Regions from separate parts of the Pseudomonas sp. FFPRI_1 genome, predicted to be linked through region 1. Evidence: predicted binding sites of a transcription regulator. Region 1 holds the regulator's gene; each other region holds the start of a gene.
What was found. The regulator sigma-54, encoded in region 1, starts transcription at its own class of promoters, with help from an activator protein. The targets are predictions, from matches to a motif close to ANTGGCATNNANNTTGCTNT.

Region 2: ACZ5BO_RS29980 (pilin) is a predicted target of sigma-54. The motif match lies at 4,012-4,031, and genes of this name have one in related genera.
Region 3: flgB (flagellar basal body rod protein FlgB) is a predicted target of sigma-54. The motif match lies at 3,130-3,149, and genes of this name have one in related genera.

Annotation. Positions count from the first base shown of each region.
Region 1 is NZ_AP029168.1:1,328,844-1,335,881, forward strand. Features, by position in the region: gene ACZ5BO_RS05910 (superoxide dismutase) at 1-400, shown strand, start outside; gene ACZ5BO_RS05915 (ZIP family metal transporter) at 434-1,327, shown strand; gene ACZ5BO_RS05920 (HPr family phosphocarrier protein) at 1,361-1,633, opposite strand; gene rapZ (RNase adapter RapZ) at 1,650-2,507, opposite strand; gene ptsN (PTS IIA-like nitrogen regulatory protein PtsN) at 2,510-2,974, opposite strand; gene hpf (ribosome hibernation-promoting factor, HPF/YfiA family) at 2,987-3,292, opposite strand; gene ACZ5BO_RS05940 (RNA polymerase factor sigma-54) at 3,429-4,922, opposite strand; gene lptB (LPS export ABC transporter ATP-binding protein) at 5,104-5,829, opposite strand; gene lptA (lipopolysaccharide transport periplasmic protein LptA) at 5,829-6,374, opposite strand; gene lptC (LPS export ABC transporter periplasmic protein LptC) at 6,361-6,933, opposite strand; gene ACZ5BO_RS05960 (KdsC family phosphatase) at 6,943-7,038, opposite strand, start outside.
Region 2 is NZ_AP029168.1:6,687,820-6,694,857, reverse strand. Features, by position in the region: gene ACZ5BO_RS30010 (energy-coupling factor ABC transporter permease) at 1-546, shown strand, start outside; gene ACZ5BO_RS30005 (hypothetical protein) at 610-825, shown strand; gene yacG (DNA gyrase inhibitor YacG) at 845-1,048, opposite strand; gene coaE (dephospho-CoA kinase) at 1,045-1,668, opposite strand; gene ACZ5BO_RS29990 (prepilin peptidase) at 1,665-2,537, opposite strand; gene ACZ5BO_RS29985 (type II secretion system F family protein) at 2,540-3,757, opposite strand; gene ACZ5BO_RS29980 (pilin) at 4,077-4,493, shown strand; gene ACZ5BO_RS29975 (BON domain-containing protein) at 4,736-5,092, shown strand; gene ACZ5BO_RS29970 (DUF748 domain-containing protein) at 5,277-7,038, opposite strand, start outside.
Region 3 is NZ_AP029168.1:5,940,330-5,947,367, reverse strand. Features, by position in the region: gene flgM (flagellar biosynthesis anti-sigma factor FlgM) at 1-147, opposite strand, end outside; gene flgA (flagellar basal body P-ring formation chaperone FlgA) at 299-1,060, opposite strand; gene ACZ5BO_RS26395 (chemotaxis protein CheV) at 1,136-2,068, shown strand; gene cheR (protein-glutamate O-methyltransferase CheR) at 2,112-2,939, shown strand; gene flgB (flagellar basal body rod protein FlgB) at 3,191-3,598, shown strand; gene flgC (flagellar basal body rod protein FlgC) at 3,602-4,045, shown strand; gene flgD (flagellar hook assembly protein FlgD) at 4,061-4,789, shown strand; gene flgE (flagellar hook protein FlgE) at 4,819-6,159, shown strand; gene ACZ5BO_RS26365 (ribonucleoside-diphosphate reductase subunit alpha) at 6,498-7,038, opposite strand, start outside.

The DNA of each region.
Region 1 (7,038 bases):
GATCAACCAGGGGGGCGGCCATGCCAACCACTCATTGTTCTGGGCGGTCATGACTCCCGCCGGTGGTGGCAAGCCGGATGGCCCGCTGGGCCAGGCGATCGAGCAGCAGTTGGGCGGTTTCGAGCGGTTCAAGGAGTCGTTCACCAAGGCTGCGTTGACCCGTTTCGGCAGTGGCTGGGCCTGGCTCAGCGTGACCCCGGAGAAAAAACTGGTGGTGGAGAGCAGCGGCAACCAAGACAGCCCGCTGATGAATGGCAATACCCCGATTCTCGGCCTGGACGTGTGGGAGCACGCCTACTATCTGCGTTATCAGAACCGTAGGCCGGAATACATCAATGCCTTCTACAACGTGATCAATTGGCCGGAAGTTGCCCAACGCTACCAGGCCGCGATGGCCTGATCCTCTCCCTCAAAACAAGATCTAAGGCCGACTATGGGCACTGAAACACTGGCGATCAGCAGCGGACGGATGTTTCGTTATGCCTTCGGTTCGCTGTTGCTGTTGGCGGGCACCGCATTGCTGGTGGCTCAAGGGCTGAGCTGGCTTGACCTGGAGCCACGACTGCTGCGTGCATTGCAGGGTGGATCTATCTGCGCCCTGGGCACGGCGCTGGGGGCGGTCCCGGTGCTGGTGATCCGCAGGATGCCAATCGCCGTGAGTGACACTCTGCTGGGTTTCGGTGCTGGTGTGATGCTGGCGGCGACGGCGTTTTCACTGATCGTTCCCGGCATTGCCGCCGCCCAGGACCTGGGGTTGTCTGCCTGGGGGGCCAGCGGTCTGATCTGCTTCGGCATCCTGTTGGGAGCCTTTGGTCTGTTTCTGGTGGATCGCAAAGTTTCCGGGGGCTGCCCGGAGGTCCTGGTAGGGACGCCGGAGCATCCGGTGATTGCCCCGCGCATCTGGCTGTTTGTGTTTGCGATCATTGCCCACAACATTCCGGAAGGGATGGCGGTGGGGGTGTCGGCCGGCGGCGGCATGCCCGATGCGGACAGCCTGGCCATGGGCATTGCCCTGCAGGACGTACCAGAAGGCCTGGTGATTGCACTGGTGCTGGCGGGGGCGGGAATGTCGCGGGTCAAGGCGTTCCTGATCGGTGCGGCTTCAGGTCTGGTGGAGCCGGTCTTCGCCCTGTTGTGCGCATGGCTGGTAAGCCTGGCGGAGTTGCTGTTGCCATTGGGCCTGGCCCTGGCCGCGGGTGCCATGCTGTTGGTGGTGACTCACGAAGTGATTCCCGAGTCGCGGCGTAACGGGCATGAGAAGTTGGCCAGCCTTGGCTTGTGTATCGGTTTCTGCCTGATGATGGTGATGGACACGGCACTCGCCTGAGTGCCTTGTGGCGAGCGAGTGCCCGGTTCGGGGTTACTCGCCTTCGTCGAAGAAGTTGTTGATCAATGCCACCAGCGCGTCCAGCGCTTCCTGTTCCTGCTCGCCTTCGGTTCTCAGATGGATCTTGGTGCCCTTGCCGGCGGCCAGCATCATCATGGCCATGATGCTCTTGCCGTCGACCATGGATTCCGGGGTCCTGCCGGCGCGGATCTGGCAGGGGAACTGGCCGGCCACGCCGACAAATTTGGCTGAGGCTCGGGCATGCAGGCCCAGTTTGTTGATGATCTCAATTTCCAGAGCTGGCATCGCGGGGTAGATCCTTTCAGCTAAGGTCGCGGTGGCGAACCTGGACGTTCTTCAGGGGTTTTTGCAGGACCTGGCCCAGGCGCTCGGTCAGGTACACGGAACGGTGGTGCCCACCGGTGCAGCCGATGGCGATGGTCACATAGGCGCGGTTGCTGGCGGCAAAGCGTGGCAGCCACTTGAGCAGATAGCTGGAGATGTCCTGGAACATTTCCTCGACATCGGGCTGCGCGGCCAGGTACTCGGCCACCGGGGCGTCCAGGCCGGATTGAGCGCGCAGTTCGGGTTTCCAATATGGATTGGGCAGGCAGCGCACATCGAACACCAGGTCGGCATCCACCGGCATGCCGCGCTTGAACCCGAAGGACTCCACCAAAAACGCGGTACCGGGCTCGGGCTGGTTCAGCAGCCGCAGCTTGATGGTGTCGCGCAGTTGGTAGAGGTTCAGATTGGTGGTGTTGACCTTGAGGTCCGCCAGATCGACGATCGGCCCCAGCAACTGGGTTTCATCGTGGATGGCCTCTGCCAGCGAACGGTTGGCACTGCTCAGTGGGTGGCGGCGACGGGTTTCCGAGAAGCGCTTGAGCAGGGTCTCCTCGTCGGCGTCCAGATAAAGCACATCGCACTGGATGTGCCGGCTGCGCACTTCTTCGAGCAACTCGGGGAAACGCGACAAGTGGCTGGGCAGGTTGCGTGCGTCGATGGACACCGCCACCAGCGGTTGGGCCAGTTCGGTGTGAATCAGCGCACGTTCGGCAAGCTCGGGCAGCAGCCCGGCCGGCAGGTTGTCGATGCAGTAGTAGCCGTGGTCCTCGAGAACATCGAGGGCGGTGCTTTTACCTGAGCCGGAGCGGCCGCTGACGATGATCAAGCGCATGATTACTGACCGTTTTGCTCGTCCAGGACAACCTGATACAAGGCTTCGTTACTGGTGGCACTGCGCAGCCGATCACGAACTTCCTTGCGATCGAGCATGCTGGCGATCTGCCGGAGCAGCTCCAGGTGTGCATCGGTGGCCGCTTCCGGGACCAGCAGGACGAACAGCAGGTCCACCGGTGCGCCGTCGATGGCGTCGAAATCGATCGGAGCGTCCAGGTGCATCAAGGCACTGATGGGCGACTCGCAGCCTTTGAGGCGGCAGTGGGGAATGGCGATGCCGTTGCCAAAACCGGTGGATCCCAGTTTTTCACGGGCAATCAAGCTCTCGAAGACATCCTGCATCTCCAGATCAGGCACTTCGCGGCTGATCAGGTTGGCAATTTGTTCGAGGGCGCGTTTTTTACTGCCGCCCGGCACGTTCACGAGGGAACGGCCGGGGGTCAGGATGCTTTCAAGTCGGATCATGGGAGGGGAGTGTTAGCGACCCGTACCTTGGAGAAGGTGGAGTTGCTTTTCCTTATGCTTTTTCAGTTGGCGGTCAAGCTTGTCGGTGAGCAGGTCAATTGCGGCATACATATCGTCATGTTCTGCATTGGCGACGACCTCCCCACCGTGGATGTGCAGGGTGGCTTCGATTTTCTGCTTGAGCTTCTCGACAGCCATGGTGACCTGCACATTGGTAATCTTGTCGAAGTGGCGCTCCAGCCGGTCGAGTTTTTCGCCGATGTAGACGCGCAGGGGTTCAGTCACTTCGAGTTGGTGTCCACTGATGTTGACTTGCATACAGCTTCTCCTTCGTTGCCAGTGCATAACGCGGCAGGCTGGGTTGCCTGCCACCTAGACTGTGTCCGAACCCGCTGCGCCTGAATGCGGCCCGGAAGGTTCGGCACACCCTGAAACGCTGTGGCCAGCCCGGCGGCTACATCAACCGCTTGCGTTCGCTGGAAGGCGCGATCCCAAGGGATTCGCGGTACTTGGCGACGGTGCGACGGGCTACCTGAATGCCTTGTGCCTCCAGTAAACCAGCGATCTTGCTGTCACTCAACGGCTTTTTCTGATTTTCCGCCGCGACCAGTTTTTTGATGATTGCGCGGATCGCCGTGGACGAGCATTCACCGCCTTCAGAGGTGCTGACGTGGCTCGAGAAAAAGTATTTCAGTTCATATATGCCCCGTGGGGTATGCATGAATTTCTGCGTGGTCACCCGGGAAATCGTCGATTCATGCATGCCCACCGCTTCAGCGATGTCATGCAGAACCAGGGGCTTCATGGCTTCATCGCCGTACTCGAGGAAGCCGCGCTGGTGCTCGACGATCTGGGTGGCGACCTTCATCAGGGTTTCGTTGCGGCTCTGCAGGCTCTTGATGAACCAGCGGGCTTCCTGCAACTGGTTGCGCATGAAGGTGTTGTCGGCGCTGGTATCGGCACGGCGAACGAAACCGGCGTACTGCGCGTTGACTCGCAGGCGCGGTACGGATTCCTGGTTCAGCTCCACCAGCCAGCGCTCGTTGTCCTTGCGCACGATGACGTCCGGGACCACGTATTCAGCTTCACTGGATTCGATCTGCGAGCCGGGGCGCGGGTTGAGGCTTTGCACCAGCTCGATGACCTGGCGCAGCTCGTCTTCCTTGAGTTTCATGCGGCGCATCAACTGGCTGTAGTCGCGGCTGCCCAGCAGGTCGATGTAGTCGCCGACCAGGCGCTGTGCTTCGGTCAGCCAAGGGGTTTTCGCCGAGAGCTGACGCAACTGCAGCAACAGGCATTCGCCCAGGTTGCGGGCAGCGATGCCGGCCGGTTCGAATTGCTGGATGCGGTGCAGGACGGCTTCGATCTCGTCCAGCTCGATATCCAGTTCAGGATCGAAGGCTTCGAGAATTTCCTCGAGGGTCTCCTCGAGGTAGCCCTGGTTGTTGATGCAGTCGATCAGGGTCACGGCGATCAGGCGATCGGTGTCCGACATCGGTGCAAGGTTCAACTGCCAGAGCAGGTGGCTTTGCAGGCTCTCGCCAGCCGAGGTGCGGGTGGTGAAGTCCCACTCGTCATCATCGTTGCTCGGCAGGCTGCTGGCGCTGGTCTGGTAGACGTCTTCCCAGGCGGTATCCACCGGCAGTTCGTTGGGAATGCGTTCGCTCCACTCGCCGTCCTCGAGGTTGTCCACCGTGGGGGCGGCTTCCTGGTAGGAGGGTTCCTGGATCTCGGTATTGGGTTTGGACTCGGGGTTGTCGGCCAGGGGGTCGCTGTTGTCGAAGTCGTCGCCTTCTTCCTGGCGTTCGAGCATCGGATTGGACTCCAGGGCTTCCTGGATTTCCTGTTGCAGGTCCAGGGTCGACAATTGGAGCAGGCGGATGGCCTGTTGCAGCTGCGGTGTCATCGTCAGCTGCTGGCCCATTCTCAGGACTAGCGATGGTTTCATGGCAGGGGCTTAACACCTTATTTGCCGGCGCGCATGCGCCATCCACTACAGGGCGCCGGAGCGCCAAACATAAGCAAATTATATGCCTGAAACTGAAGTGTTTGCCTAGAGCGCGGTAACAATAAAATTTGTAGGGTTTATTGTTCCCGGCGCTCTGGCGTCTAGCCCTACACCTCAGCCCTTACAGGCGGAACTCATGGCCCAGATAGACTTCCTTGACCAGTTCATTGGCCAGGATGGTCTCGGAATCGCCTTCAGCGATCAGTTGCCCGTCGTTGACGATGTAGGCGGTCTCGCAGATGTCCAGGGTTTCCCGGACGTTGTGGTCGGTGATCAGCACCCCGATGCCCTTGGCCTTCAGGTGGTGGATGATCTGCTTGATGTCGCCGACCGAGATCGGGTCGACACCGGCGAAGGGTTCGTCCAGCAGGATGAACTTGGGTGCGGTGGCCAGGGCCCGGGCGATCTCCACTCGGCGGCGTTCGCCACCGGACAGGCTCATGCCGAGGTTGTCGCGGATATGGTTGATATGGAATTCCTGCAGCAGGCTTTCCAGTTCCTGGCGACGGCCGGCCTTGTCGAGTTCCTTGCGGGTCTCGAGGATGGCCATGATGTTGTCGGACACCGAGAGCTTGCGGAAGATCGAGGCTTCCTGGGGCAGGTAGCCGATACCGGCACGGGCGCGGCCGTGCATCGGCTGGTGGCTGACATCCAGGTCGTCGATCAGGACGCGGCCCTGATCGGCCTGGACCAGGCCGACGATCATGTAGAAACAGGTGGTCTTGCCGGCACCGTTGGGGCCGAGCAGGCCGACGATCTGCCCGCTGTCGATGGACAGGCTGACATCACGCACGACCTGGCGGCTCTTGTAGCTCTTGGCCAGATGCTGAGCTTTCAGAGTTGCCATTACTGGGCCTTTTGCTCGTCGGTTTTCTTTTTCGGCTGGATGACCATGTCGATCCGCGGACGTGGCGCGGTGACCGAGCTGCCATTGGCGCGACCGGCGTTGGCCACTTGCTTGACGGTGTCGTAGACGATTTTCTCGCCTTCGGTGGTGTTGCCGTCGTTGATCACCTTGGCCTTGTCGATCAGTACGATGCGGTTCTGCTGGGCATGGTACTGGATGGTCACGGCGTAGGCCTGGACCGGCTTCGGATCGGTCTGCTTCTGCAGTTGCTCGAAGTACGCCAGGTTGCCCACCGACGTCACCACGTCGATCTCGCCGGTCTTGGACCGGGTGATGGTCACGGTGTTGCCGGTGATCTTCATCGAGCCCTGGGTGATGATCACGTCGCCCCTGTAGGTGGCCACGCCGTTCTTGTCATCGAGCTGGGCGTCGTCGGCCTGGATGCGGATGGGCTGTTGGCTATCGTTCGGCAGAGCCCAGGCGCTCACGCTTCCCAGTGCTGCGCCCAGACTGAGCAAAATAGGGAGGGTTTTAACGAGCCTCATACTGTCCTCTTACGTTCGATAGCAGGTTCATCCTGCCGTCTTTCAAATACGCTTTCATTCCCTTGGCCGTAGTCACGCCGCCGGCGCCGTCGATTCTAACGGCTTGCTCGGTCTGCGCATATTGCTTCTGCGGGAATACTGTCATGCGGGTGGTGGTGATCAGCAGATTGCGGTTGTGCTCGTCGGTGCGGGACACCCGTACCGAATCGATCAGCTCGACTTCGGTGCCGTCCGGATTGACCTCGCCGCGCTCGCTCTGGACGTGCCAGGGAAAGGTGGTGCCACGGTACATCTGCAGGTCCGGCTTGGTCAGCAGGGTCACTTCGCTGGATTTGACGTGCTCGACCTTGTCCGAGGTCATTTCGTACTGCAGTTTGCCGTCGGGCAGGTACTGCACGCTGCGGGCGTTGATCACGTAATAGTCGATGGCGCTTTCGTCGACCTGGGCCACGGGCTTGTCGAGGAAGCGTTCGGGGCTGATGTTCCAATAACCGACCGCCGCGAACAGCAGGGCGATGGTTCCGAAGACCAGAATGTTGCGAATCTTTTTGCTCAGCATGGTCGGGCTCTATAAGTAAGCGGCATTGGCTGCTTCAAGGCGATCCTGGGCACGCAGGATCAGCTCGCAGAACTCCCGGGCAGCGCCTTCGCCGCCACGGGCAAT
Region 2 (7,038 bases), 2.2 Mb from region 1:
GTGTTCGCCCTGTTTCTGCTATGGCTGGTGCGGCGGGACTTCGATACCGGGGTGTCTTATCACTTCATTGGCATGACCGCAGTGACCCTGCTGCTGGACTGGCCGCTGGCAATCGTTGGCGGGCTGACGGCACAACTGGGGCTGCTGGCGCTGGGACGCCAGGATCTGGCGGCGTTGGGGGTCAATGGCGTGTTGCTGATCCTGTTGCCGGTGGCGGTGACCGAGGGCTGTGCCTGGCTGGTGGAGCGGGCACAGCCGCGCAACCCCTTCGTGTACATCTTCTGTTCCGGGTTCTTTGCCGCGGCACTGTCGGCACTGCTGTGCCTGCTTTGCGGCCTGGGGTTGCTGTGGATCGACGAGCGCTTTGCCATGCCCGAATGGCTGGAGGATTTTGTCGGCTACCTGTGGATGATCATTTTCCCCGAGGCGTTCATCAACGGCATGGTGATCAGCGCGCTGGTGGTGTTCTGCCCGGAATGGCTGGAAACCTTCAATCGCACCCGCTACCTCTCGGCACCCTGGAAAGACGAGGATCGGCGTCCTTGATCCATATCAATCCCGAGCTTTCGAGCGCGCTGCATGCTCGGCAAAAATCTTGGGAGTGCGGTCATGAGTGTCTACCAGTGGGCTCGACAGGAAGTGCGCGACAGCCTGCATAACGCCCAGCAGGAAGGGTTTGAGCCGGGGTTGAGCCTGCGTGCCCTGCTCAGCGCGGTGGTGCAGCAGAGCAAGAGTGTACGCAGCATCGAGGACTTGGCGGACGAGTTGCAGTTTCTTGCGGAGAACCTCGACGACGATCAGGACTACAGCTTCATGCGGCCCTGACCGGCGCCGGGTGACGCCCTTAGTGGGCGCGGGGCGGCAGTTCTTCCGAGAACAGGTCATCCTCGGCATCCGGGCTTACCGGAATCTTGTGTTCCTCGGCGGCCCAGGCCCCCAGGTCGATCAGCTTGCAGCGGTCTGAGCAGAACGGCCGGTTGAGGTTGGCTGCATTCCATTCCACAGGGGCGCCACAGGTTGGGCATTCGACGGTCAAGGGTTGGCTCATGACTGGCCTCCACGCAAAGTTAGGTAAAAGTGATGCAGGCGTTCGACCTCGCTGCGCAACCAGGCGTGGTCGCGGTCGTTGACCAGCACATCGTCGGCATGGCGCAGGCGCTCTTCTCGGCTGGCCTGGGCCTGGAGAATGGCCTGGACCTGCTGTTCGCTGATCTGGTCGCGTTGCAGGGTACGCTCGATCTGCAATTGTTGCGGCACATCGATCACCAGGATCCGCTGGGTCATGCGCGACTGGCCGGATTCGATCAGCAGGGGCGACACCAGGATCGCGTAGGGCGACTCGGCGCGGGCCAGGTGGTTGACAATTTCTTCGGCAATCAACGGATGCAGCAGGGCCTCCAGCCAGCGGCGCTGCTCGGGGACTTCGAAGATCAGCTTGCGCAAGGCCGCACGGTCCAGCTGACCATTGGCTTGCAGCACGCCGTCACCGAAGTGCCGGGCAATCTGCTCCAGGGCCGGGCGGCCAGGTTCCACCACCCAGCGGGCAGCGTGATCGGCATCGATCACATGCACCCCAAGGTCGATGAAGTGCTGGGCGGCAGCGCTTTTGCCGCTGCCAATGCCGCCAGTGAGGCCGAGGGTCCAGGGTGTAACAACGGAGCGAGTCATTGGAAACCGACAAACTGCAAATAGAAGTCGGTTATTTGACCACCCCAGAGCATGGCAATCCAGCCGGCAATAGCCAGAAAGGGCCCAAAGGGGATCGGGGTCGAGGTCTTTTCCTGGCGCAGGCGCAGCATGACGGTGCCGAGGATGGCGCCCACCAGGGACGACAGGAGCAAGGTCAGCGGCAGAATCTGCCAGCCGCCCCAGGCGCCGAGCAACGCCAGCAGCTTGAAGTCGCCGTGGCCCATGCCGTCCTTGCCGGTCAGCAGCTTGAACAGCCAGAACACCGACCACAGGAACAGGTAGCCGAGCACTGCTCCCCACAAGGCGTCGCCAAGGCTGGCCAACAAACCGAAACTGTTGACGATCAACCCCAGCCAGAGCAGCGGCAAGACCAGCACGTCCGGCAACAGTTGGTGATCGGCGTCGATCAGGCTCATGGCCAGCAGCCCCCAACTCAGCACCAGCAACAGGCCTGCGGGCCAGCCGAAGCCGAAATGCCAGGCCACTAATGCCGAGATCAGGCCGCAGGCCAGTTCGGTCAGCGGATAGCGCGGGCTGATGCCGGCCTTGCAGTGCGCGCAACGGCCACGCAACCACAGGTAACTGAGCAGTGGAATGTTCTCCCAGGGGCGAATCGGCTGCGCGCAGTGGGGGCACTGGGAGTGGGGCTGCATCAGGTTGTAGGGCGCGCTCGGCGGTTCAGGCGCCAGGCCCAGTACTTCGAGGGCCTGGGCGCGCCAATCACGCTCGAGCATCTTCGGCAGGCGCCAGACCAGCACATTGAGAAAACTGCCGACGATCAGCCCCAGCACCAGGGCCGACGCCACGAATGCCATGGGGTAAAGGGTCAGGACTTCAGTCAGGGACATGTTCAGATCGCTGTACCAAGTTGAAAGATGGGCAGGTACATGGCAACCACCAGGGCGCCGACGATACCGCCCAGGATGACCATGATCAAAGGCTCCATGAGGCTGGTCAGGCTGTCCACCAGGTTGTCCACCTCGGCCTCATAATGCACCGCGACCTTTTCCAGCAGATGATCCAGGGTCCCGGATTCCTCTCCGATGGCGGTCATCTGGATCGCCATAGTAGGGAAGACGCCGCTGGTGCGCATGGCAAAGTTCAATTGCATGCCGCTCGCGACCTGTTGGCGAATGCGCTCCACCGCTTGCTTGTAGACCTTGTTGCCACTGGCCCCGGCCACCGACTCCAGGGCTTGCACCAGGGGCACGCCGGCAGCGAAGGTGGTGGCCAGGGTGCGGGCGTAGCGGGCCACCGCGGACTTGTGCAGCAGCGGGCCGGCCAGGGGTAATTGCAGCAGGCGCGCATCCAGGATGTCGCGCAGGCGCGCAGAGCGCCGATAGGCCAGGCGCGCCCCGAACCCGGCCAGCAGGCTGCCCAGCAGTAGCAGGCCACCCTGGCGCTGGAGGCTCTGCGAGAGGGCAATGACCCGCTGGGTCAGCCATGGCAACTCGGCATTGAACCCGGCGAACAGGCTCTGGAACTGGGGAACCACCTTGAGCAACAGGATGCTGCTGACCACGATGGCCACACCGATCACCGCCAGGGGATAGACCATGGCTTTCTTCAGGCGAGCCTTGAGGTTCTCGCTCTTTTCCTTGTAGCTCGCAACTCGCTCCAACAGGGTGTCCAGGGCCCCGGCCTGTTCGCCGGCATCCACCAGGTTGCAATACAGCTCGTCGAAATGGCGCGGATGCCTGCGCAGCGCAGTGGCCAGGCTGGACCCTGCTTCGATGTCGCGCTTGAGGCTGCTCAGCAACTGCCGCATCAGGGGCTGTTCGAAGCTCTCGGCGATGATGTCGAAGGATTGCAGCAGCGGCACGCCCGCCTGCATCAGGGTTGCCAGCTGCCGGGTGAGCAGCGCGATATCCCGAGCCTTGATCCGTTGGCCCAGGCGGGGCCAGCCCCTGGGCTTGCGACGGACCCAGGCAGGGGTGATGCCTTGTCGCCGCAATTGCGCCCTGATCAGGGCCGGGTTCGTGGCGCTCAGCTCACCGCTAGTGGTGTGGCCCTGGCTGTCGGTGCCTTGCCAGAGATAGACACTGGCTGCAGGTGCTTTTACCGCCATGGTTCGATCCTTGTAGAAACTGTGGATTGCGGGCCGGGATGCCCCTGGGTCATCGAGCGGGTGATAGATCGCCAATGTCCCCGTACGTTCCTTGCCGGGGTACAGGCCTGACTGCCGGGCACCTGCTCAAGCCTAGCTGCCGGGTACCTGCCGGAGAGGGGCACTGGGTGACGAAATTTGTCAGTTTGTGCAACTCCTTGCGCTCAAGGCCATCGGCTATCGCCTCTCCAGGGCCCGGATTACAAGGGCTGTGCCCTGGCACAGGGCGTGCTTTGAGCTGACTGTTCATGCAACTTTCGTTCATGCCAGGAGGCAGCCCATGAAAAAGCAATGCGGATTTACCCTGATCGAACTGCTGGTGGTGGTGGCCATCATCGGCATTCTGGCAACCGTGGCCATGCCGCTGTATTCCAAGTATCAGGCACGAGCCAAGGTGATCGCCGCGCTGGCCGAGGCCTCGGCCCTCAAGGTCAATGTCGAGGACCTGCTGAACCAGGGGACCGATCCGACCCTGGTCCTGGCCGGCGGCACGGCGCTGACGTCCAATTGCCGGATGAGTGCCGAGGGGACCGCCGCCACCGGCGAAGGCAGCATTGCCTGCACCATTCTCAATGCACCGGGCCCGGTGCTGAACAAGAACCTGACCCTGACCCGCTCAGCGACATCCGGCTGGACCTGCAGCACCACGGTGGAGGCGGACTACGCGCCCAAGGGCTGTGGCGCAGATGGCGCTTGAGGGAGCACCCGCAGGTGAGGGCAACGGAGCGGTTCGACAGCAACGGCAAAACCCGCAACTTGCATGCAGATTGGTGGGTGGTCATGCAATTTGCATGATTCAGGAAATTTAAAATATTCATAACTTATTGATTTATATGAATATTTTTATCGATCAAAACTTGGCATAGCCCCTGCAACATCCCTGATAACCCTGTTGCCAGGACACGGCGCAGGCTTTCTAAAAGAACAGGAGTTACTCGTATGAAGAAGTTCGCTATCGCTGCTGCAACTGCTACCGCTCTGACCCTGACCATGGCCAACGTGGCTTTTGCGCAGACCACTCAAAGCACCCAGTCGCCGATGGTTGTGGCTGCCGGTGAAGTGACCAAGGCCAAAGAGGCCACCTCCGATACCTGGATCACCACCAAAGTGAAAAGCGATCTGGTAACCGAGAAAGGCATTCCTGGCACTGACATCAAGGTCGAAACCAACAAGGGCGTCGTGTCGCTGTCGTCCACCGTGGCGGTCACCGAAGCACAAAAGGCAACCGCCGTGGCTATCACCAAGAAAATCAAAGGCGTCAAGGCGGTTTCCGCTGACGGCCTGAAAGCCGAATAAGGCGCAAGCTTCTCGCCTGGACAGGGAGAGGGGGCGGCAGACGAGCCAGGTAATACGTCTGCCGCCTCTTTCAAGGGTTCATGCGGAAGATCACAGGGACGTGATCATTACAGGCCCCGGTACATTGTGCCGGGGCCTGTTCTATTGGGCGCGGGAAAGCCTTTGGTCCGGCTCGGCGCTGGTCTTATTCGCTGTCCAGGTGCAGGGGCGTGATCACTCGGCCGTCACTCTCGGCCTGGCCCAGGTTGGCATCGATGAAGTAGACCCGGTCATCGGCCAACTGGCCCTTGTCCACCAGGAAGTCCTTGATGCTGCTGGCACGCTCCTGGCCCAGTTGGCGCAGCAGCACATCGCTGGCGCCCCAGAACTTGATCAGGCCTTCACGCAGTTTGGCGCTGCGTTCGTCACGGCTCAGCTGAGCCCATTCGGCGGGCGGCTGCTGCTTCAGGCGGGTGCGGTAGATGCCTTCCAGAAGCGGAGCTTTTTCGCCGTCCGGCACCTGCAGCAGGGAGGCCTGGGCTGGCACCTTGTCGCCACGGCGCTGGAGGATCTTGTAGTAGTTGTACTGGTATTCACGCTCGAGACGCTGCTGGGCAATCAACGGACCGTCGCTGCTCTGGGCGCTGGTGCCTTCGATTTCCAGGCGCAGGGCCGGGCGCTCCTTGAGGGCCTTGGCCAGGGTGGTCAGTGCCGACTCCGATTCCTTGCTCAATTCACTGGAGCCCGGCGCAAAGGAAACACTGCTCAAGTCTTCCGAGCCACCGCCACTGATCAGGCCACCGATGAACTTGAAGGGCGCTTCTGCCGCGCGCAATACCAGGTTGCGCAAGGTCTGCCAGACAATCGGCATCACGCTGAACTGCGGGTTGTTCAGGTCGCCGGAAATCGGCAGCTCGATGGAGATCTTGCCGTCGGTGTCCTTGAGCAGGGCCACCGCCAGGCGGATCGGCAGGTCCACGGCATCCGGGCTGTCGACTTTCTCACCCAACTGCAATTGCTCCACCACCAGTTTGTTCTCGGCCTTGAGCTGGCCCTTGGTGATCATGTAGTGCAGGTCGAGGTTGAGGCGCCCCTTGCGAATACGGTAGCCGGCGAACTTCCCGGAGTAAGGGGTCAGGGTGGTCAGTTCCACACGCTTGAAACTGGTGGCGATATCCAGGGCGGCCATGGGGTCGAACGGGTTGACGCTGCCCTTGATGGTCACGGGTGCATAGCGGTCGACCTTGCCCTTGACGTCCACGTCGGCGGGTTTGGACTGGCGGCTGTCGATGGTGCCGATCTGGCCGTTGAGTTGTTGGATGGCCGTGGCGAAGTTCGGGGTCAGGGTCAGGTCGGCGAAGTTGGCCGAGCCGTCGTTGATGGCAATGCCGCCGATATGGATGCCCAGCGCCTTGCCCTGGCTGGCGGGGGCCTTGGCCGTGCTCTTGGGGGCGTTACTGGCCGGTTGGGGAATCAGCAGGTCGTCGACGTTGGTGGTGCGGTCATCGTTGATGATGAAGCGCGCATAGGGCTGGGTCAGGTTGATACGGGTGATCGAAAGGCTGTCGTCATGCTGATAGTTGAGGCCTTCGACCACGACTTTCTGCCACTTCACGAAGTCCCGGTTCTTCAGGGTGTCGAGGGTGTGCAGTTGCTCCACCTCGGCCCGTCCGGTGACGCTGAAGGTCAGCGGTTCGACTTTCTTCAGGTCCACTGCCAGGTCGCTGCCGAGCATGCCGCTGCGCAGTTCCAGGCGAATGAAGGGGCTGATGTAGGACTGGGCGACGCGCAGGTCGATATCCTTGGTCTGGACCTTGAGCTTGGCCGTGATCGGGTTGAGGTTGACCTCGCCATTGGCGCTGATCCTGCCTTGCTTGCCCAGGCCGGTATCGAGCTTGAGGCTGAAGGGCGACTGGTTGAGGCTGTCGAAATTCTTCAGGTCCAGGTTCAGCGGACCCAGCTCCAGG
Region 3 (7,038 bases), 2.9 Mb from region 1:
GTGAACCGATTCCCCGCTTTTGCTGGTCTCGGCGGCGCTTGCCAGCGGTGCGGACTTGTCGGCATCGCCGATATCCTTGCTGGTGCTGGTGCGCGTACTGCCTGTCAGTGAAGGGGAGCTGTTTAAACGGCTGAAGTCGATGACCATGATGAAGAAAACCTCTGGGTATTTGGACGCTTGCCATGTTTTCGGCCATACCCTGAAAAACTTTAGGCTCAATTGTCGACAAGCCAGCTCAGGTATCTGCGACCCTCTTTCGGCCACAGTTTAGGGAACGAGCGGGGGGAGCGCCAGTCATCTACATGGCGACTTCCACCTGTCCGGGCGCGGTAACTCGGGCCTTGATCACCCGCTGCGAGTTGAGGTTCTTGACTCGGATCTGCTCGCTCATGCCGCCGTTGGACAGTGCTTCGCCGGGCATCCGCACATTCAAGGTGCCACTGCGGGCCGAGATCACCACCTGATCGCCTTTGCGTACGACTTCAGCCTGCTCCAGGTGGGCCAGGGTGATGAGTTGGTCGGCGACCATTGGTCGGACAAGTTTCTGCCCAATGGCCTGGTCCACCGAGGTCAGGTAGCCCTGGTTGCTCAGGCTGATGTCCCGTTCCCGGAGTACCACGTCGTCGGGTTCGATGATGCCGGCGCGCTTGAGCGGGCGCGAAGTGGTGACCACTTCGCGAAACAGCTTGACCTGGGCCGGCACGAATACGGTCCAGGGAGAGGTGCCTTCGCAGCGTACCTTGACCGTGACCCGTCCCAGCGGTTGTGCCGGGCTTTCCAGGCTCGCTGTCAATTCCTTGTCGCACGCAGGCATGCGCATGCGAGGATCCAACTGGTTGACCTGGATTTCATAGCGACCTTCCGTTTGACTGGTTGCCAGGTAGTCTTCTACCGTGAATTCAAGAAACCCCTGAGTGACGCCGATAAGTAGATCAGGCAGGGTGACCGAATCAGCAACGGCAGGGCCGCCAGGGTTTAAAATGCACAACGCCGACAGCCCGCAGAGCAATGCGCGGTAGGGGGATGTCAGGCGTCGGAAAAATGTCGTTTTGGCGTTCATAACAGTTAAAAAGCAAGCCTCGTGCCGTTTAGCATTTAACGGGCGTCGGATCTTAAAGCTTTGGGGAGTCTGGGCATGGCTGGTGTAATGGATTCGGTAAACCAGCGCACGCAATTGGTTGGGCAGAATCGCCTGGAGCTGTTGCTGTTCCGTCTGGACGGTGGGCAGCTCTACGGGATCAACGTATTCAAGGTTCGCGAGGTGCTGCAATGCCCCAAGCTGACTTTGATGCCCAAGTCCAATCCTGTCGTGTGCGGTGTCGCGAATATTCGAGGGGCGACCATTCCGATCCTGGATCTGGCGATGGCTACGGGGGCTGGCGGGTTGCAGGATCAGAGCAATCCGTTCGTCATCATCACGGAATACAACACCAAGACCCAGGGATTCCTGGTGCGCTCGGTGGAGCGTATCGTCAACATGAACTGGGAAGAAATCCATCCGCCGCCCAAGGGCACCGGACGCGATCATTACCTGACGGCAGTGACCCGGGTCGATAACCAGTTGGTCGAGATCATCGACGTGGAGAAGATACTGGCCGAAGTCGCGCCCACCTCCGAGGCGATCTCGGTGGGCGTGGTGGATCTCGAGACCCAGCACAAGGCTGTTTCCCTGCGGGTGCTGACCGTCGACGATTCGTCGGTGGCACGCAAGCAGGTTACCCGTTGCCTGCAGACGGTGGGGGTCGAGGTCGTGGCGTTGAATGATGGCCGGCAGGCGCTGGACTATCTGCGCAAGCTGGTGGATGAGGGCAAGAAGCCGGAAGAGGAGTTCCTCATGATGATCTCCGACATCGAAATGCCCGAAATGGATGGCTACACCCTCACGGCCGAGATTCGTAACGATCCACGCATGCAAAAGCTGCATATCATCCTGCATACTTCGTTGTCAGGGGTGTTCAATCAGGCGATGGTGAAGAAGGTCGGTGCCGATGACTTCCTTGCCAAGTTCCGTCCTGATGACCTGGCATCCCGGGTAGTCGACCGGATCAAAGCAGCAGACCATAGCTGAGGGCATCAGCCCCTGGCGAACATAGATTTAAGAGGCGGCAGCATTGTCTACGGGTAATTTGGATTTTGAACAGTTCCGGGTCTTCCTGGAAAAAGCCTGTGGTATTTTGCTCGGGGAAAACAAGCAGTATCTCGTCTCGAGCCGTCTCAACAAACTGATGGAGCAGCAAGGCATAAAGTCCTTGGGTGAGCTGGTTCAGCGTATTCAGACCCAGCCACGCAGCGGTTTGCGCGAGATGGTCGTGGATGCGATGACGACCAACGAAACCTTGTGGTTTCGTGACACCTATCCGTTCGAGGTGTTGAAGAACAAGGTGCTTCCCGAAGCCATCAAGGCCAATCCCAACCAGCGTTTGCGGATCTGGTCGGCGGCCTGCTCCTCGGGGCAGGAGCCTTACTCGTTGTCGATGTCCATCGATGAGTTCGAGCGCAGCAACATGGGCCAGTTGAAGATGGGCGTGCAGATCGTTGCCACTGATCTGTCCGGGACCATGCTCAACAATTGCAAGACTGGCGAATATGACAGTCTGGCGATTGGCCGTGGCTTGTCGGCCGAGCGTCTGCAGCGCTATTTCGATCCCAAGGGGCCGGGGCGCTGGGTGGTCAAGGCGCCGATCAAGAGCCGGGTGGAGTTTCGCTCGTTCAATCTGTTGGACAGCTACGCCAGCCTGGGCAAGTTCGACATCGTGTTCTGCCGCAATGTGCTGATCTACTTCTCGGCCGAGGTCAAGAAGGACATCCTGATGCGTATCCACAGCACCTTGAAGCCAGGTGGTTACCTGTTCCTGGGAGCTTCCGAAGCGCTCAATGGCTTGCCGGATCACTATCAGATGGTGCAGTGCAGTCCTGGGATCATTTACCAGGCGAAGTAACTGTCACTTGCCGCAATGCAAAAGGAGGCCTTCGGGCCTCCTTTTTTGTGCGCGACATTTCATCCTGGGCAAGTGGAAGGCGGCAGGGTGATTGCCGCTTTGCCGGCGTTTTGCGGAAATCCATTGCCGCTTTTCTGGCATTGCCGCCGGGCAGACCGTCAATAACCCCTTGATTTATGGGCTTTGGTGACTTGGCACGAGGCTTGCTATATCCAGATTACGAAAAATCAGGTCACCCGAAGGTTTCCGACATGAGCATCAGCTTCGATAAAGCGCTCGGCATCCACGAGCAGGCTCTTGGCTTTCGCGCCAAGCGTGCCGAAGTATTGGCCAACAACATCGCCAACGCCGATACCCCGAACTACAAGGCTCGGGACCTGGACTTCTCTGCCGTGCTCGCCGAGCAGAACGACAAGGCCAAGAACGGCTCCTTCGCGTTGAACATGACCAATAGCCGGCATATCGAAGCACAGGGCTTGAGCAGTGGCGATGAGTCGCTGCTGTATCGCACGCCGATGCAACCCTCGATTGACCAGAACACCGTGGACGCGCAGCTCGAGCAATCAAGCTATGCGCAGAACTCGGTGGACTTCCAGGCCAGCTTCACGCTGCTCAACAGCAAATTCAAAGGGCTGGTTTCAGCCCTGCGCGGAGAGTAATCCATGTCCCTTGCCAGTGTTTTCAATATTGCCGGTAGTGGCATGAGTGCTCAGACCACCCGCCTGAACACCGTCGCCAGTAACATTGCCAACGCCGAGAGCGTGTCGTCGAGCATCGACCAGACCTATCGCGCTCGTCACCCGGTGTTCGCCACCATGTTCCAGGGCGCGCAGAGCGGTGGCAGCGATTCGCTGTTCCAGAACCAGGATGCTGCCGGTCAAGGCGTGCAGGTGCTGGGTGTGGTCGAGGATCAGAGCAACCTCGAAGCCCGTTACGAGCCTAACCATCCGGCCGCTGACGCCAAGGGGTATGTCTACTACCCCAACGTCAACGTGGTGGAAGAGATGGCGGACATGATTTCTGCCAGCCGTTCATTTCAGACCAATGCTGAAATGATGAACACCGCCAAAACCATGATGCAGAAAGTCCTGACCCTCGGTCAGTGATAAGGGGCGAATCCAATGAGCGTTACTGATACCACCAACGCCCCATCCCTCAAGGATATTCTGGCGAACTCGTCGAAAAAGACGAGCAACACCAGTCCCGACGGCTTGGCGGCGGCGACCAACAGCGCTACCGGCAAGCAGGCCCTGGGCAAGGACGCGTTCCTCAAGCTGCTGGTGACCCAGCTGAACAACCAGAACCCGCTCGATCCTCAGGACAACAGTGCATTCGTTGCCCAGTTGGCGCAGTTCTCCACGCTGGAGGGGATCACCACCCTCAACACGTCGGTGAACTCGATCACGGGCAACTACAAATCGTCCCAGGCCCTGCAGGCTTCGTCCCTGGTCGGTCGTTCGGTAATCGTCCAGACCGGTACCACCCAGGTGGACACGAGCAAGAGCATGAACGGTTCGGTCAGCGTTCCGTCCAGCGTGAGCTCGGTCAAGGTGACGATCACCGACAAGGATGGCAACACCATCAAGACCATCGACATGGGCAGCCAGAAGGCCGGCAATGCCAGCTTTGTCTGGGATGGCACCAAGACCGACGGGACCAAGGCCGATCCGGGCAACTACACCTTCAAGGCCAGCACCAGCATCGATGGCAAGGGCACTGACCTGATCACCTATCTGCCGGCGACGGTCAACAGCGTCACCATCAGTCAGACCGGGGGCGAGTTGATGTTGAACCTGGCTGGCCTGAGCAGCCCGATTGCCCTGTCCAAAGTACAAACTATTGGTATCTAGAGCCGACTAACCGGCACAAGGAGTGGAATATGTCTTTCAATATCGGCCTTAGCGGTCTCTATGCTGCCAACAAACAGCTCGACGTTACCGGCAACAACATTGCCAACGTTGCGACCACTGGCTTCAAGTCTTCCCGTGCGGAATTCGCCGACGTGTACTCCGCTACCAAGCTGGGCAGCGGCACCCAGGTGGTGGGTAACGGCGTGCGCCTGGCCAACGTTTCCCAGCAGTTCACCAACGGTGAAATCAACAACACGGGCAACGTGCTGGACATGGGTATCCAGGGGCAGGGTTTCTTCGTGTTGAGCACCAATGGCTCGCTGACCTACACCCGTGCCGGTACCTTCAAGACCGACAAGGAAGGCTACATCACCAACAGCGATGGCACTGCGCGCCTGCAAGGCTATGCCGTGGACGCCAACGGCAAGATCATCAACGGTGTGCTGACCGACCTGCGGATCGATACTTCGAACCTGGCGCCCAAGCCTACCGACTCGATCTCGTCGACCATCAACCTGGACTCCAACGCTGATGTGATCAATGTGGCTTCGACCTCGCCTGCGTACGTGTTCAACCCGAACGATAACACCACCTACACCAAGCAGTTCAGCACCCCGGTCTATGACAGCCAAGGCAACAAGCACGTCATGGACCAGTACATGATCAAGTCGGGCCCCAACACCTGGCAGACCTACACCCTGATCGAGGGTCGTAATCCGGATGGCACGGCGTTCAGCATGAGCAACCAGGCCCCGATTACCATGACCTTCGACTCCTCGGGCAAGCTGAAGACTCTGGCTGCGCCAACTCCACCTGCCACCAGCCAGTTCACGGTCAGCGGTAACAGCATTGTCATGTCGGCCGCTGCCTGGACTCCGGGCTCCGTCGTCAACGGCGTCTTTACTCCAAACGGTGCCAAAGGCGCGGCGAACGGTGTCAGCATCGACATGACCAAGACCGGTTCGGTATTCGGCGACAGCAACCGTTCGGTGATCGCGCAGAACGGCTACTCCACTGGCCAGATCAGCAGCCTGACCATCGACGGTACCGGCGTCATGCTGGCCAACTTCAGCAACGAGCAGACCAAGCCGATCGGTCAGATCTCCCTGGCCAGCTTCACCAACGAGCAAGGCCTGCAGCCGGTAGGCGGCACCAGCTGGAAAGAAACCTACGCTTCCGGTATCCCGGGTTATGACGCGCCGAAGACCGGCACGCTGGGGGCGATTGCTTCCAACTCCCTGGAAGAGTCCAACGTCAACCTGACCAACGAGCTGGTGAACCTGATCAAGGCCCAGAGCAACTATCAGGCGAACGCCAAGACCATCTCCACCCAGAGCACCATCATGCAGACCATCATTCAGATGACCTGATGCGGGATCGCTCAAAGGCTGTGCAGAAAGCCCCTCGATGAGGGGCTTTTTCATGGGCGGTCAGAAAGTGCCGCCCAAGCGACTGTCGTACTGCCGGGTGGAAGTGGGAGAGGCGTAGGGGATTGGCAAGCCGCTGCATTTGCAGGAGGCGGCCTGGATCGGGCTGGTGGTGTTGCAAGGCGTGGATGGCCGTATCTCAAGGGCTTGGTATGACGGGATAGAGGCGGGGCAGAAGTGCTTGGCGGCGGCAGCCAGGCAAAAGAAAACCCCCGGCAGATTGCGCTTGCGCGAAACCTGGCGGGGGTTGCAGTCAGCACGGATGTGCTGACCGGCTCAGCTTATTGGCAAGCTTCGCAATCCGGCTCGTCGATGGCACAAGCCTTGGGTACTGGGGCTGGACCTGCAGGAGCTGCCAGGACCGAGTCGTCACCGTGGTTGCCGCCGCTGGAAACCGCGTTCAGCTTGCCGGTGTTGATGGTCGACTTCTCGGTGCTGGTGGCGGCCAGGGCACGGAGGTAGTAAGTGGTTTTCAGGCCGCGGTACCAAGCCATGCGGTAGGTCACGTCGAGCTTCTTGCCCGAGGCGCCGGCGATGTAAAGGTTCAGTGACTGAGCCTGGTCGATCCACTTCTGGCGACGGCTGGCGGCGTCAACGATCCACTTGGTGTCCACTTCGAATGCAGTCGCGTAGAGCTCTTTGAGTTCTTGTGGGATGCGCTCGATCTGCTGCACGGAACCGTCGTAGTACTTCAGGTCGTTGATCATGACCGAGTCCCACAGGCCGCGAGCCTTCAGATCGCGAACCAGGTACGGGTTGATCACGGTGAACTCGCCCGACAGGTTCGATTTCACATACAGGTTCTGATAGGTCGGTTCGATC